Regions from separate parts of the Alsobacter sp. genome, predicted to be linked through region 2. Evidence: predicted binding sites of a transcription regulator. Region 2 holds the regulator's gene; each other region holds the start of a gene.

What was found. Region 2 encodes LexA, which represses DNA repair genes until DNA is damaged. Its sites were predicted from a motif close to TGTTCNNNNTGTGTTCNG; they were not measured.
Region 1: a site for LexA is predicted at 2,977-2,994, ahead of AC5JCN_RS26205 (helicase-related protein). Genes of this name have one in related genera too.
Region 3: a site for LexA is predicted at 2,896-2,913, ahead of recA (recombinase RecA). Genes of this name have one in related genera too.

What each region holds. Positions count from the first base shown of each region.
Region 1 covers NZ_JCACDK010000021.1:143,830-148,430, reverse strand. The annotation lists gene AC5JCN_RS26205 (helicase-related protein) at 1-2,895, opposite strand, end outside; gene AC5JCN_RS26200 (DUF3108 domain-containing protein) at 3,206-4,075, opposite strand; gene rpmB (50S ribosomal protein L28) at 4,399-4,601, shown strand, end outside.
Region 2 covers NZ_JCACDK010000005.1:48,251-52,851, forward strand. The annotation lists gene AC5JCN_RS05470 (ComEC/Rec2 family competence protein) at 1-669, shown strand, start outside; gene lexA (transcriptional repressor LexA) at 663-1,370, opposite strand; gene AC5JCN_RS05480 (molybdopterin molybdotransferase MoeA) at 1,521-2,729, opposite strand; gene moaC (cyclic pyranopterin monophosphate synthase MoaC) at 2,726-3,214, opposite strand; gene trpC (indole-3-glycerol phosphate synthase TrpC) at 3,218-4,033, opposite strand; gene trpD (anthranilate phosphoribosyltransferase) at 4,030-4,601, opposite strand, start outside.
Region 3 covers NZ_JCACDK010000001.1:869,296-873,896, forward strand. The annotation lists gene flhB (flagellar biosynthesis protein FlhB) at 1-42, shown strand, start outside; gene cckA (cell cycle histidine kinase CckA) at 63-2,651, shown strand; gene recA (recombinase RecA) at 2,999-4,084, shown strand; partial or broken gene AC5JCN_RS04060 (alanine--tRNA ligase-related protein) at 4,352-4,601, shown strand, end outside.

The sequences.
Region 1 (4,601 bases), on a different contig from region 2:
AACGACTTCGGGCTCGCCCACGGGCTCTGCCGCGTCCGCTCCCTCGGGAGCGGCCGGCGCGGACGCTGGCTCAGCGGCCTCGGCCGATGCCTCCGCCGCAGGCTCGCCGGCGGCCTCGACCGTCGTGCCCACTGCTTCTGCGGGGACTGCCTCAGCCGGTGCTGCCTCCATTTCGGGTGCCGCTGCCGTTGGTGCGTCTACGACCGGCACGGCCTCGCCTGCGGCGAAGTCGGCGAGCAGCAGCTCCGAGGGGGAGGAATCATCCGGGGCGGTGGCGCCCGGTGCGGCGTCGGTCGGCTCGGGCAGAGGGCTCGACGCCGGTTCGCTCCCGGCAGCCTCGCCGGAGACCGCTTCCGCCTGCGCCGCCTCGGGGGCGGGCGTCACGGCGGCCGGCACCGTCGGCGCCGCCTCCAGCAGCGGGACGGTGATGGCCGGCCCGGGGCGCTTGTCGACGACGTAGCCCAGGGAGCGGAGGATGGATGAGAAGTCCTCGCCGGCGCAGCCGCACAGCGAGGTCATGGCCGTGGTCACGACGAAGCCCTCGCCGTCGGCCGCTCCCGCCGGAGGTGTTCCCGGCGTCACGCCGGGCCGGTACTGGATGGCCGGGCGGATGAGGTCGGCGAGCCGCTCCAGGATGTCGACGCGCACGGCCCGTTCGCCGCAGACGCGGAAGCCCGCCGCCTTGTAGAGGCCGCGCGTGACCTCCTTGTCCACCGGGATGGAGGTCCGGCCGGATGCGGCGAGGTGGAGGATGTCGTCGAGCCCCTTCACGTCGGGGCCGCCATGCTTCAGCGCCCAGAGCTGCGCGGCCAGGGCGCGCGGGGCGGGTTTCAGCAGGGCCGGAACGGTCAGGTGATAGGCGCCGAAGCGGACACCGTAGCCGCGCAGCGCGGCGCGGCCCTCCTGGTCCAGCGACTTCACCTCCTCGGCGACCCGGGAGCGCTCCAGCACACCGAGCGCCTCCGCGATCTGGAAGGCGATGCCGCGGGCGATGCCGCCCAGCTGGTCGGGCGCCTCGAGCTTCAGCAACGGGCCGAGCAGCTTTTCCACGTAGGCCTTGAGCCACAGGTCGAGCCGGGACTGAACCTGCTCGCGGGCGGGCCCGGACAGGTGTTCGTCGGCCAGCAGCCGCACGCGCGGCTCCAGCAGCTTGTCGCCGGCAGCGATCTTGGCGACCACTTCGCCCTGCCAGCGCAGCGAGCCGTCATTGGCCAGCACGAAGGCATCGTCGGGTGATCCGCCGAGCCTGGAGGCGCGCGTGTCGATCTCGCCCGCGAGCGCCTTCGCGGCCGCGTTGCGGAGCGCCTTCGCCTCCTCGGGACCGGCAGCCTGCCCATCGGGGGCGAACTGGAAGCCCTGGAGGCGTCCGACATGGTGCCCCTCGACGAGCACATCTCCCGCCGCCGTAATTTCCGCCTCGAGCATCGCGTTCTCTCTCAGGCGCCGCATCAGCACGCTGGTGCGGCGGTCCACGAACCTTTGGGCCAGACGCTCGTGCAGCGCATCCGACAGCCTGTCCTCTACCTGACGGGTGACGCCCTGCCAATGCTCGGGATCACGCAGCCAGTCCGGCCTGTTCGCAACGAACGTCCATGTGCGCACCTGGGCGATGCGGTTCGACAGCGTGTCGATGTCGCCATCGGTGCGGTTGACGTCCTCGACATGGCGGGAAAACCAGTCGTCGGAGAGGCGCTGGTGGCGCATGAGCTGGCGGTAGACGGTCGAAACCAGGTCGGCATGGGCCTGCGGCGCCACCTTGCGGTAGTCAGGGATCTGGCAGACGTCCCACAGCCGCTCGACCGTCGCCGCTGTCGACGCGTAGCCGCGCAGCTCGTCGTCATGCGCGGCGATCTCCAGAGCCACCACGTCCGCAGCCGGAATGGCCCGCGTCAGCCCATGCTCCGACGGGTAGCGCTCCAGCGAGGCCACGAGGCGTGCGAGCGTCGAGAAATCCAGATCGGCGTTGCGCCACTGCAGCATCGTCAGCGGATCGAAGGAGTGGTTCTCGACGGCGTTGACGAGCTCCGGCTCGAAAGGCGGGCAACGGCCCGTGGTCCCGAACGTGCCGTCGCGCAGGTGACGCCCGGCCCGGCCGGCGATCTGCCCCACCTCGGCCGGGTTCAGGCGCCGGTGCATGGCTCCGTCGAACTTCCTGTCGGCGGCAAAGGCGACGTGGTCGAGGTCGAGGTTCAGCCCCATGCCGATGGCGTCGGTGGCCACGAGGAAGTCGACGTCGCCGTTCTGGAACATCGCGACCTGGGCGTTGCGGGTGCGCGGCGACAGCGCTCCCAGCACCACGGCAGCGCCGCCGCGCTGGCGGCGGATCAGCTCGGCGATGGCATAGACCTCGTCGGCAGAGAACGCGACCACGGCGCTGCGCGGCGGCAGGCGGGTCATCTTCTTCTCGCCGGCGAAGCTGAGCGTGGACAGGCGCGGGCGGGAGACGACGTTGACGCCGGGGATCAGCGCCTCGACAAGCGGCTTCACCGTGGCCGCCCCGATCAGCAGCGTTTCGGCGCGGCCCCGCATGTTCAGCAGGCGGTCGGTGAAGACGTGGCCCCTGTCGCGGTCGGCGCCGAGCTGCACCTCGTCGATGGCGACGAAGGGCACGTCCAAGTCACGCGGCATCGCCTCGACCGTGGCGATCCAGAACCGTGCATTGGCCGGCTTGATCTTCTCCTCGCCGGTGACGAGGGCGACGGCATCCACACCCACGCGGTCGACGACACGCTGGTAGACCTCGCGCGCCAGCAGGCGCAGCGGCAGCCCGATCAGGCCGGCTCCGTGGCCGATCATGCGCTCGATGGCGAGGTGGGTCTTGCCGGTGTTGGTCGGGCCGAGCACGGCCGTGACGCCACGGGCGCGAACGGAAGGCGGAAGCGAGCGGGGAAGCATTATCGACCGACTATATAGGGGCCGGGGTGGCCGGCTGCGAGCGGGAAAGCGCGAAAGAGAACTCTTTTTCCTGCCGAGTCAGGGAACGTTGAGGGAACGAATCACGGTCGAATCGGTGACTCCTCCAGAGTCTTCATTCGTTCCGCATCAAGATCAGCGGCAACATTGCGGCGGGAACAACGCACAAAGATCTTTTTCGTGTTGGTCGCTCGACGCCCTGCAAGCTCCGCTCGATTGGCCCCTCGCTGCCGTCTTGTCGGGAACTTGGTTAACCAATCGCATGCGCTGGCGCGAAGATTCTCGGGCTCTGTCAGTTCCCCGACGCCGGCGTGCCCGTGACATCCGAGGCGGTCGTCTTGGTCACCGTAAAGCGGTTCGCCTCGATCACCGTCGTTCCGATCATCGTCCGCACCGAGATGCGCATCGGGACCAGGACCCGGGCACCCTCGACGGGAGCCAGCCAGGCCTCCATGTCACGGTTTTCCGCCATGAACTGGGTCGACTTGCGACCGGTTCGGTGGCCGGAAATCGGGATGTACCTCGCGGAACACACCACCACGGGTCCCGAATAGCCCTTCACCTCGACCGTCTTGGTCTCGCTGTAGCTCAGCGTGACGTCGAAGCGGCCGGCCCCGTCGAACACCGGGATCGTGCGGTTGCACGAGGTCGGATCCAGCAGCTTGGCGCCGGCGGGCACGGGCATCAGGAGCGCGCTGACGGGGTCGACGACCCCCTTCTTGTGCTCGGTCAGAACCGGCACGCGGTCAGCCTTCGGATCGAGAGGCGGCGTGATCTCGATGTCGCCGACCGCCCCCGCATTCAGGGCCATTCGTACCGTGTAGGTGTTGCTCGATCCGCCCGAGATCAGCGCGTAGCTGGACGGCTCGATCTTGCCCTTGTCCATGACCCCGGTGGACGTGCCCGCGCCCTTGCCGCTGGTCAGCATCCCCGCCAGGCCGGTCAGCTTGGCACGCACGTCGACCTTGTAGGCCTCGCGGTCGAAGTTGCCGTTCAGCGTCGCCGTTCCGATCGGCAGGCCCGCCAGGCTCAGGGCGTACTGGACGCCGACCGTATCGGCATGCGCCGGGACGATGGCAGCGGCGGACGCAGCAAAGGCGAGCCAAATAAACGGGCGAGCGGCACGAAGGCGGCGCGGGGGGCGGACAGTCGGATGGCGCATCGGTCGGTTCGTTCCAAGGGACGCCCCGGCGCTTCGACCGGGAGGGCATCATCCGAGCGTCGCAACGGAAGGAGTCGCTTTCGTGGCGCGCCATCTTGACTGATTCGGGGGCATCATGGCGACTGCCCGCGCGTGGCGCGAGCCACATGGTCGGGCGGCGGGGCGAAAACCGGCCGGGTACGCGCGCCGCGCGACTTGACGTTGCGCCGTCCAGTCCACTATAGCACCGCCCAACGAATGCATGCGTGCTCCCGTCGGCGGCCTCGGCCGCCTTCGCTCTTTCAGCGGGGCGGGCACCGCGAGACGGCGAAGGATCTGAGAACATGGCACGTCGGTGTGAATTGACGGGCAAGGGCGTGCAGACCGGGCATCTGGTCAGCCACTCGAACCGCAAGACGAAGCGGCGCTTTCTGCCGAACCTGTGCCACGTGACCTTGCAGTCGGACGCGCTGCAGCGCTCGTTCCGTCTGCGCGTCACCGCGCATGCGCTTCGCTCGGTCGAGCACCGCGGCGGCCTCGACGCCTT
Region 2 (4,601 bases):
CTGCGCCTGTCCGCCGTTCCCGCCGCAGTCGCAGGCGTCGCGCTGGCCGCCTCGGCGCCGCGCATGGACCTTGTGGTCCCGCAGGACGCGAGAGCCCTGGCGTTCCGCACCGAGGATGGACGGCTCGCAATTCTCGGCCGGGGGGCGGGCGACTTCGCCGTCACGCAGTGGCTCGCCGCCGATGCCGACGGGCGCTCGCCAGACGACCCGTCGCTCGTGAAGGGCACGTCCTGCGACCCCATCGGCTGCGTCGGACGGCTACTCGGCGGAGGCGCCATCGTGCTCGCGACGGCCCCCGCCGCCTTCGAGGAGGATTGCCGGCGCGCCACGATCCTCGTCACGCCTCTTCGGGCGCCGCCATGGTGCACCCCCGCGCTTCTCATCGACCGAGCCTCGCTGGCCCGCACGGGAGCCGTCTCCATGGCACTCGGCAGCGAAGGGATTGCCGGAGTCAAACTCTCAACAGGTCCGCCGATGTCGTTGCCGGGGCAGGGCTTTGCCGAAGCAGCCGGGACTACAGTGAGCGTCATCGCCGAGACACAGGCTCGACCACCCGGTGTGGAGCGCCCATGGCTGCGTGCCCCGCCACCCGGTGCGGTTCCGCAGGCGAGACCGCCACCGCGGATGCCGCGCACCACCTCTCCGGACGGCGAGGAAGAGGCTCAGTAGCGGCGCAGCAGGCTGACCAGCCGGCCCTGGATGCGCACCCGGTCGGGGCCGAGCACGCGCGTCTCGTAGGCCGGATTGGCGGCTTCCAGCGCGATCGATGAGCCCCGCTTGCGCAGCCTCTTCAGGGTGGCCTCCTCGTCGTCGATCAGTGCGACGACGATGTCCCCGGTGTCGGCGCTGTCCTGCCGGCGGATGACGACAGTGTCGCCGTCATGGATGCCGGCATCGACCATCGAGTCGCCGCGGACCTCGAGTGCGAAATGCTCGCCGGATCCGATCATGTCCGGCGGCAGGCTGATCGTGTGGCTGCGGACCTGCAGGGCCGAGATGGGCGTGCCTGCCGCGATGCGCCCCATGACGGGTATCGCCACGTTCGGGTTTGCGTCGTCACTGCCGCCCGAGACCGGGCGCGGCCGCAGCTTGCCCAGCGTTCCCTCGATGACGTTCGGGCTGAAGCGGCCTCGCGGGGCGCCGGCCGGCACCGCCTGCTCGGGCATGCGCACCACCTCTATGGCGCGGGCCCTGTTGGGCAGGCGGCGGATGAAGCCGCGCTCCTCCAGCGCCATGATCAGCCGGTGAATGCCGGATTTCGAGCGCAGGTCCAGCGCCTCCTTCATCTCGTCGAAGGAGGGCGGAACGCCGTCCTCGCGCAGTCGGTCGTGAATGAAGCGAAGGAGTTCGTGCTGCTTGCGCGTCAACATGCCGGTGCCACCTGCGGAGCGATCGCGCGTTGCGCGACTCAAACAAATCACGAACAAACCATACACGTTCCCCCTGTGTTCGGCAAATCGATCACCTGTTCGCATGGCGAGGCCCAATGTTCCACATGGGATCGCGGCCCCGGACGAGCGCTAAAGGCGCACGATCCTGCAGGCGTCGCCTGCCTTGGCGGCAGTCGCGTGCGGGGCACGAACGAGGAGGGCGTCGGCTGCGCCCAAGACGCTGAGCATCGAGGAGTCCTGCAGCGGAAACGGGAACACGATCGTCGTCCCGTCGGGCGCGCGCTCCGTCCGCGCACGGACGTAGTCCTGCCGCATGTCGTTGGCGGGAACCGCCTCGCCGAGCCTGGCCGGCTCCGACGGATCCCCGCCGGCTTCGGAATCGCCGACGAGAGCGCGCAGCAGGGGGACGAGAAAGAGCCGGGCACAGACGATGGATGAGACGGGGTTTCCCGGGAGCCCGAGGATCACCATCCGACCCAGTCGGCCGAAGATCAGCGGCTTGCCCGGCCGCATCGCGATCCGCCAGAAGCCGAGCGTCATGCCGCGACTGGTGAGCGCGGACTGGACGAGGTCGTGGTCGCCCACGGACGCGCCGCCGAGGGTGACGAGCACGTCGGCGCCTGCAGCCTCGGCCCGGGTTATGCCGTCCTCGAGCGCCTCGAACGTGTCGCCCGCGATCCCGAGGTCGGTCGCCACCCCCCCGGCCGCGGCGGTCATGCCGGCGACGGCATAGGTGTTGGAGGCGACGATCTGGTCGGGTCGCGCCGTCTCCCCGGGGCGGACGAGCTCGTCGCCCGTGGCGAGGATGGCCACGCGAGGGCGGCGACGTGCCTGAATGGTGGGATGGTCCATGGCGGCAGCCAGCGCCACCGTCCGCGGCGTCAGGCGCGTGCCCGCCGGCAGCAGTTCCTGCCCGGAGGCGAAGTCCAGCCCGGCCTGGCGCACGAAGCGCCCCGTGCGTTCGGCGGACGTGGTCACGACGACATCGCCCTCGCGGGTCGCGTTCTCCTGGATCAGGATCGTGTCCGCCCCGTCAGGCAATGGCGCGCCGGTGAAGATCCTGACCGCTTCGCGAGGACCGACCCGGCCCTCGAAGGCGTGCCCCGCCGGTGCCGTTCCGATCACTTTCAGCCGTGCACCCGCCTGCGCCACGTCCTCGCCGCGCACGGCGTAGCCATCCATCGCCGACGCTGCGAAGGGGGGCTGCGTGCGCAGGGCCGCCAGCGGAGCTGCCAGAGTGCGCCCGTCCGCCTCGGCCACGGGAACGGTCTCCGTTTCGACCGGCCCGGCCGCCTCGATCACCATTCTCAGGGCGTCGTCGACCGAGAGCAGGCTCATGACGGCGTGCCCTCGGCCTGCCATTCACCGGACTTGCCGCCTTCCTTCGACAGCAGCCGGACGCCCTCGATCCGCATGCCGCGATCAGCGGCCTTCACCATGTCGTAGACGGTGAGGCAGGCGACGGAGACAGCGGTCAGCGCCTCCATCTCCACCCCGGTCTGGCCGGTCACCCGGGCCAGCGCGCGGATGCGAACGCCCGGGAGAAGGTCGTCGAGCTCGAGATCCACCTGGACCTTGGTCAGAAGTAGCGGATGGCAGAGCGGCACCAGCTCGTGCGTGCGCTTGGCCGCCATGATGCCCGCGATGCGCGCGACGCCCAAGACGTCGCCCTTCTTCGCGTCGCCCATGCGGATCAGCGCCAGCGTCTCGGGCAGCATGACGACGCAGCCCTCTGCGACTGCGGTCCGCATCGTGGCGGACTTGTCGGAGACGTCGACCATGGAGGCGGTGCCGGACGCGTCGATATGGGTGAGGCCGGACATCGCTCAGGCCTCCGCCGCCTCGCCGAACAGCAACGCGCTGGTCGCGGCGGCAACGTCGGCCTGGCGCATCAGGCTCTCGCCGACGAGGAAGGTGCGCACGCCGCAGCGTCCGAGCCGCTCCAGCTCGGCATGGGCGAAGATGCCGCTCTCCCCGACGACGATCCTGTCTGCCGGGATGCGGGGAGCCAGCTCCTCCGTCACTTCCAGGCGCGTCTCGAAGGTCCTGAGGTTGCGGTTGTTGATGCCGACCAGCCTCGTGTCCAGGGGCAAGGCGCGATCGAGCTCGGCGGCATCGTGCACCTCGACCAGCACGTCCATGGCGAGCGCATGGGCGGTGGCGACGAGTTCGCGCGCCTGAGCGTCGGTCACGCTCGCCATGATGACGAGGATGCAGTCCGCCTCCCAGGCGCGAGCCTCGAACACCTGGTAGGGCTCGAACAGGAAGTCCTTGCGCAGTGCGGGAAGGCGGGTCGCGTCGCGCGCCGCCTTCAGATAGTCCGGCCTGCCCTGGAATGACGGCTCGTCGGTGAGGACGGAGAGGCAGGTCGCGCCGCCAATCTCGTAGGCCCTCGCCAGGGCCGGCGGGTCGAAGTCGGCGCGGATAAGGCCCTTGGAAGGGCTCGCCTTCTTGATCTCGGCGATCAGGGCCGGCCGGCCTTCGGCGAGATGGGTGTCGATGGCCCGGGCAAAGCCGCGCGGCGCCGGGGCCGCCGCGGCACGCCGCTCGATCTCGGCCTGCGGCACGGCATGCTTCGCGGCAGCGATCTCGAGGCGCTTGTAAGCCTCGATCCGGTCGAGAATATCGATCCCCGCGCTCATCGGTTGGACACCGCGACGAGAACGTCCAGCGTCCGGGCGACGGCACCGCTGTCGATGGCGGACGCTGCAGCATCCGCGCCCTCGCGCAGCGTCCGCGCACGTCCGGCCACGACGAGCCCGGCGGCGGCGTTTAGCACGGCGATGTCGCGATAGGCGTTGCGCTCGCCGGCGACGACGGCGCGCAGGGCGGTGGCGTTCTGCTCGGCCTCGCCGCCCTTCAGATCCTCGGGACGCGAGCGCGCGAGCCCGGCCTCCTCGGGCGTGATGACGAAGCGGCGGATGGAGCCGTCCTCCAGCGCCGCGACGAGCGTCTCACCGGTGGTGGTGATCTCGTCGAGGCCGTCGCGGCCATGCACCACCCAGACGCGCTCCGAGCCGAGCGCCTTCAGAACCTGCGCGAGCGGTTCGAGCCAGGTTTCTGAGAAGACTCCCAGAACCTGCCGTTTCACTCCCGCCGGATTGGAGAGCGGTCCGAGCAGGTTGAAGATCGTCCGTGTGCCCAGTTCGACGCGGACTGGCGCGACATGGCGGATCGAGGCGTGATGCGCGGGAGCGAACATGAAGCCGA
Region 3 (4,601 bases), on a different contig from region 2:
GTGATCGGCTACGTCATGCGTTTCCGCAGGAGGGCGTCGTGACGGCTGCGGACGGGTGGGATATGCCGAAACACGCGGGCAACGAGGCGGTGGGCGCCGGCAGCGACGCCGTCGCCGGAGTGCGTCCGGAGAGGGCGCATCGCTCCGGCAGCATCGCGCTCGTGCTCGCCCTGGCCGGGGTGCTCGTCGGCGCGGCGCTGGCCCTGTCGCTCATCGCGAGCGAGAAGGCGCAGCCCCTCATCATGGGGCTGCTCGCGCTTTTATCCGTGGTCGGCGTGTTCGCGCTGTTCGCCGGAGCGGTCGGCATCATCGAATTTTCGGGCAAGACGCAGCCCAACGACCTCACCAAGCTGATCTCCGACACCTCGTCGGAGGGCATGGTGGTGGTCGAGGTCGACGGCCGCGTGGCCTACGCCAATCCGTCCTATCTGCGTCTCTCCGGTGCCCATTCGCTGGCCGAGGTGCGTGTCGTCGAGCGGCTCTTCACGGGCACGCCCGACGTGTCGGAGGCGATCTACCGCCTGGCGCAGGCTGCCCGCGACGGCCGCGGTGCGGTGGAGGAGATGCGGCTGTCGCCCCCGCTCGGCGCCTTCGAAGGCGCGGCCTGGTACCGCGTGAAGGTACGGCCGGTCGACCGTCCCGGACGCCGGCGCGCCAGCCTCTGGAGCGTCGCGGACGTGACGCGCGAGCGCGAGCGCCAGGAGAACATCTTCCAGGAGCTGCAGCACGCGATCGATTATCTCGACCACGCGCCGGCAGGATTTCTCTCCGTCGATTCGACGGGCGAGGTCGTCTACGTCAACGCGACGCTGGCCGGCTGGCTGGACTATGACCTCGCGCAGTTCGGATCCGGCGGGCTCAAGATCACCGACATCGTGCCCGGCGACGGCGCGGCGCTGCTCGGCTCGGTCGCGGGCGGGGCGGGGGAGGTCCGCACCGAGATCCACGACCTCGACCTGCGCAAGCGCGGCGGCCAGTCGCTCCCGGTGCGGGTCTTCCACCGCGTCGCCTTCGGCTATGACGGCTCGCCGGGCCCCTCTCGCACGCTGGTGCTGAACCGTTCGGCCGGCGAGGACGTCGCCGAAGGGCAGCGCGCGGCCGAGGTGCGGTTCGCGCGCTTCTTCAACAACACCCCGCTCGCCATCGCCACGATCACCCGCGAGGGCCGGCTGGCGCGCACCAACGGGCCGTTCGCGCGGCTGTTCGGCGCCTACTTCAAGGGACAGGACGCATCGGAGCCCCGCTCCATCCTGGCGGTGGCCGCCGAGCGCGAGCGGCCGGCGCTGCTGACGGCCGTCGAGGCCGCGGCCGAGGGGCGCGGCGACATTCCGCCGATCGAGATCGCGCTGGACGGCGAGGGCAACCGCTCCGCCCGCTTCTTCGTCACCTCCTCCGAACGCGACGGCGACGAGGGCGAGGTCGCCATCATCTACGCGCTCGATACGACCGAGCAGAAGGCGCTAGAGGCGCAGTTCGCCCAAGCGCAGAAGATGCAGGCTGTCGGCGAACTCGCCGGCGGCGTGGCGCACGACTTCAACAACGTGCTGCAAGGCATTCTGGGATATGCGGATCTGCTGCTGGTGAACCACCGGCCGACCGACCCGTCCTTCCAGGACATCATGCAGATCAAGCAGAATGCCAACCGGGCCGCCGGGCTCGTGCGGCAGTTGCTGGCCTTCTCGCGCCGCCAGACCCTGCGGCCGCAGGTGATGCATTTCGGCGAGGTGCTCTCCGACCTCTCCATGCTGCTGAAGCGCCTGCTGGGCGAACGCATCGCGCTCGACGTGCGCCACGGCCGCGACCTGTGGCCGGTGAAGGCGGACCTCACCCAGTTCGAGCAGGTGGTGGTGAACCTCGCCGTCAACGCGCGTGACGCGATGCCCGAGGGCGGCAAGCTCGCCATCCGCACCCGCAACGTGCCGGCCGCCGACGCGGAGGGCGTCGGCAATCCACCGATGCCGGCCGCCGACCACGTGCTGATCGAGATCGAGGACAGCGGCACCGGCATTCCGCAGGAGATCATCGACAAGATCTTCCAGCCCTTCTTCACGACCAAGGAGGTCGGCAAGGGCACGGGCCTCGGCCTCTCCATGGTGTACGGCTTCGTCAAGCAGTCGGGCGGCTTCATCTTCTGCGACAGCAAGGTGGGCGCGGGCACGACCTTCCGCATCTACCTGCCGCGCTTTGCGGGAGAGGAGGCTGATACCGCCGCCGAGGCCGCGCAGGCCGCCAAAAAGGAGCAGGCCGGGCAGCCGCCGGTGCAGCAGACCGGCGCCGACCTGACGGGGCAGGGGACGGTCCTGCTCGTCGAGGACGAGGAGGCGGTGCGCGCCTTCGGCGCACGGGCGCTCAGCCAGCGCGGCTACACCGTGCTCGAAGCTGCGTCCGGCGTCGATGCGCTGGAGGTGGTCGCGGCGCACGAGGGCTCGATCGACCTCATCGTCTCCGACGTCGTCATGCCCGAGATGGACGGCCCGACGCTGCTGAAGGAACTGCGCCAGCGCGGGATCACCGCCAAGATCGTGTTCGTCTCCGGCTATGCGGAGGAAGCCTTCCGCAAGAACCTGCCCGAAGGGGAGGAGTTCGGCTTCCTGCCGAAGCCCTTCAGCCTGAAGCAGCTGATCGAGGCGGTGAAGGCCCACTTCGTCTGAGGCGAGGCGTGGCGCGCATGGACGGCCGCCGGACTGCGGGTCTCCAGGACGGCCTTTCCTGAGGGCATTGCAAGGACGCGCAAGAGCCGCGCGTCGCGGCCCATTGCAGCGATTCCGGTAACACAATGCGTCGCCCTCCGAGCGGGGTGACAGGTTTTGTCGTGCTGTCCCTGCATCTTCCCGTTGAACAGCACTGCGCTTTCCCGCCAAGCGGTTGTTTTACAACGGGTTGGACGTGCCGTTTGAGAACAAAAAAAGAACTTGCGAGTTAGAACGAACCGTGACCATCATCGCGTCACCCTCGCCATTGAGATCGCCCCGGGCTCGTGCCAAAAGGATCCCTCACCATGTCTCAGCCGTCTCTTCGACTCGTTGAAGGTCAATCCATGGACAAGGCCAAAGCCCTCGATGCCGCGCTCTCCCAGATCGAGCGCGCCTTCGGCAAGGGCTCCATCATGCGGCTCGGCAAGAACGAGAAAGCGGTCGAGATCGAGACTGTCTCGACCGGCTCGCTGGGGCTCGACATCGCGCTCGGCGTGGGTGGCCTGCCGCGCGGCCGCGTGGTCGAGATCTACGGCCCCGAATCGTCGGGCAAGACGACCCTGGCGCTCCACACCGTGGCCGAGGCGCAGAAGAAGGGCGGCGTGTGCGGCTTCATCGATGCCGAGCATGCGCTGGACCCGGTCTATGCCCGCAAGCTCGGCGTCAACCTCGAGGATCTGCTGATCTCGCAGCCCGACACGGGCGAGCAGGCACTCGAGATCTGCGACACGCTGGTGCGCTCCGGCGCCATCGACGTGCTGGTGATCGACTCCGTGGCGGCGCTCGTGCCGCGCGCCGAGATCGAGGGCGAGATGGGCGAGGTGCAGCCTGGCCTGCAGGCGCGGCTGATGAGTCAGGCGCTTCGCAAGCTCACGGCCTCGATCTCGCGCTCGAACACGATGGTTATCTTCATCAACCAGATCCGCATGAAGATCGGGGTGATGTACGGCTCGCCCGAGACGACCACGGGCGGCAACGCGCTGAAGTTCTACGCCTCCGTCCGCCTCGATATCCGCCGCGTCGGCTCCATCAAGGACCGCGAGGAGGTCGTCGGCAACACGACGCGCGTGAAGGTGGTGAAGAACAAGGTCGCCCCGCCCTTCAAGCAGGTCGAGTTCGACATCATGTACGGCGAGGGTGTGTCCAAGGCCGGCGAGCTCGTCGATCTCGGCGTCAAGGCCGGCATCGTCGAGAAGTCCGGCGCCTGGTTCTCCTATGACAGCCAGCGCCTGGGGCAGGGCCGCGAGAACGCCAAGCAGTTCCTGCGGCAGAACCCCGACGTGGCGGCGCGCATCGAGGGCCAGATCCGCCAGAATGCCGGCCTTCTGGCCGAGCGGATCCTCGAGAACGTCGAGCCCTCCGCCGAGGATCTCGACGAAGGCGAGGCCTGACCACTCGGGCACGAGCTCACCTTCTCCCGCCCTGCGGGAGAAGGTGGCGCGCATGCGCCGGAGGAGGGCGCGGCGCCGGCAGGCGCCGTCATCCCTGCCGCCCCGCCATCGTCTTCCCTTGGCTGAATGCGGCGACCGCGCGATGTGCTTCGCGCTCCATCCTTTCCGCCGCCCATCCCCCTTCTCGACAGCGGCGGTGCGCATCTCTACAAAGCCCGCGACATGTCCTGCGGCGAAGGCCGCCACGAATTGCGGGAAAAGGCGTCAATGAGCGGCGTCAATGAGATCAGGTCTACCTTCCTCGACTATTTCGCGCGTCACGGGCATGAGGTCGTGCCCTCCAGCCCGCTGGTGCCGCGCAACGATCCGACGCTCATGTTCACCAATGCGGGCATGGTGCAGTTCAAGAACGTCTTCACCGGCGCGGAGAAGCGGCCCTATTCGCGTGCCGTCACCGCCCAGAAATGCGTTCGTGCCGGCGGCAAGCACAACGATCTCGACAATGTCGGCTACACCG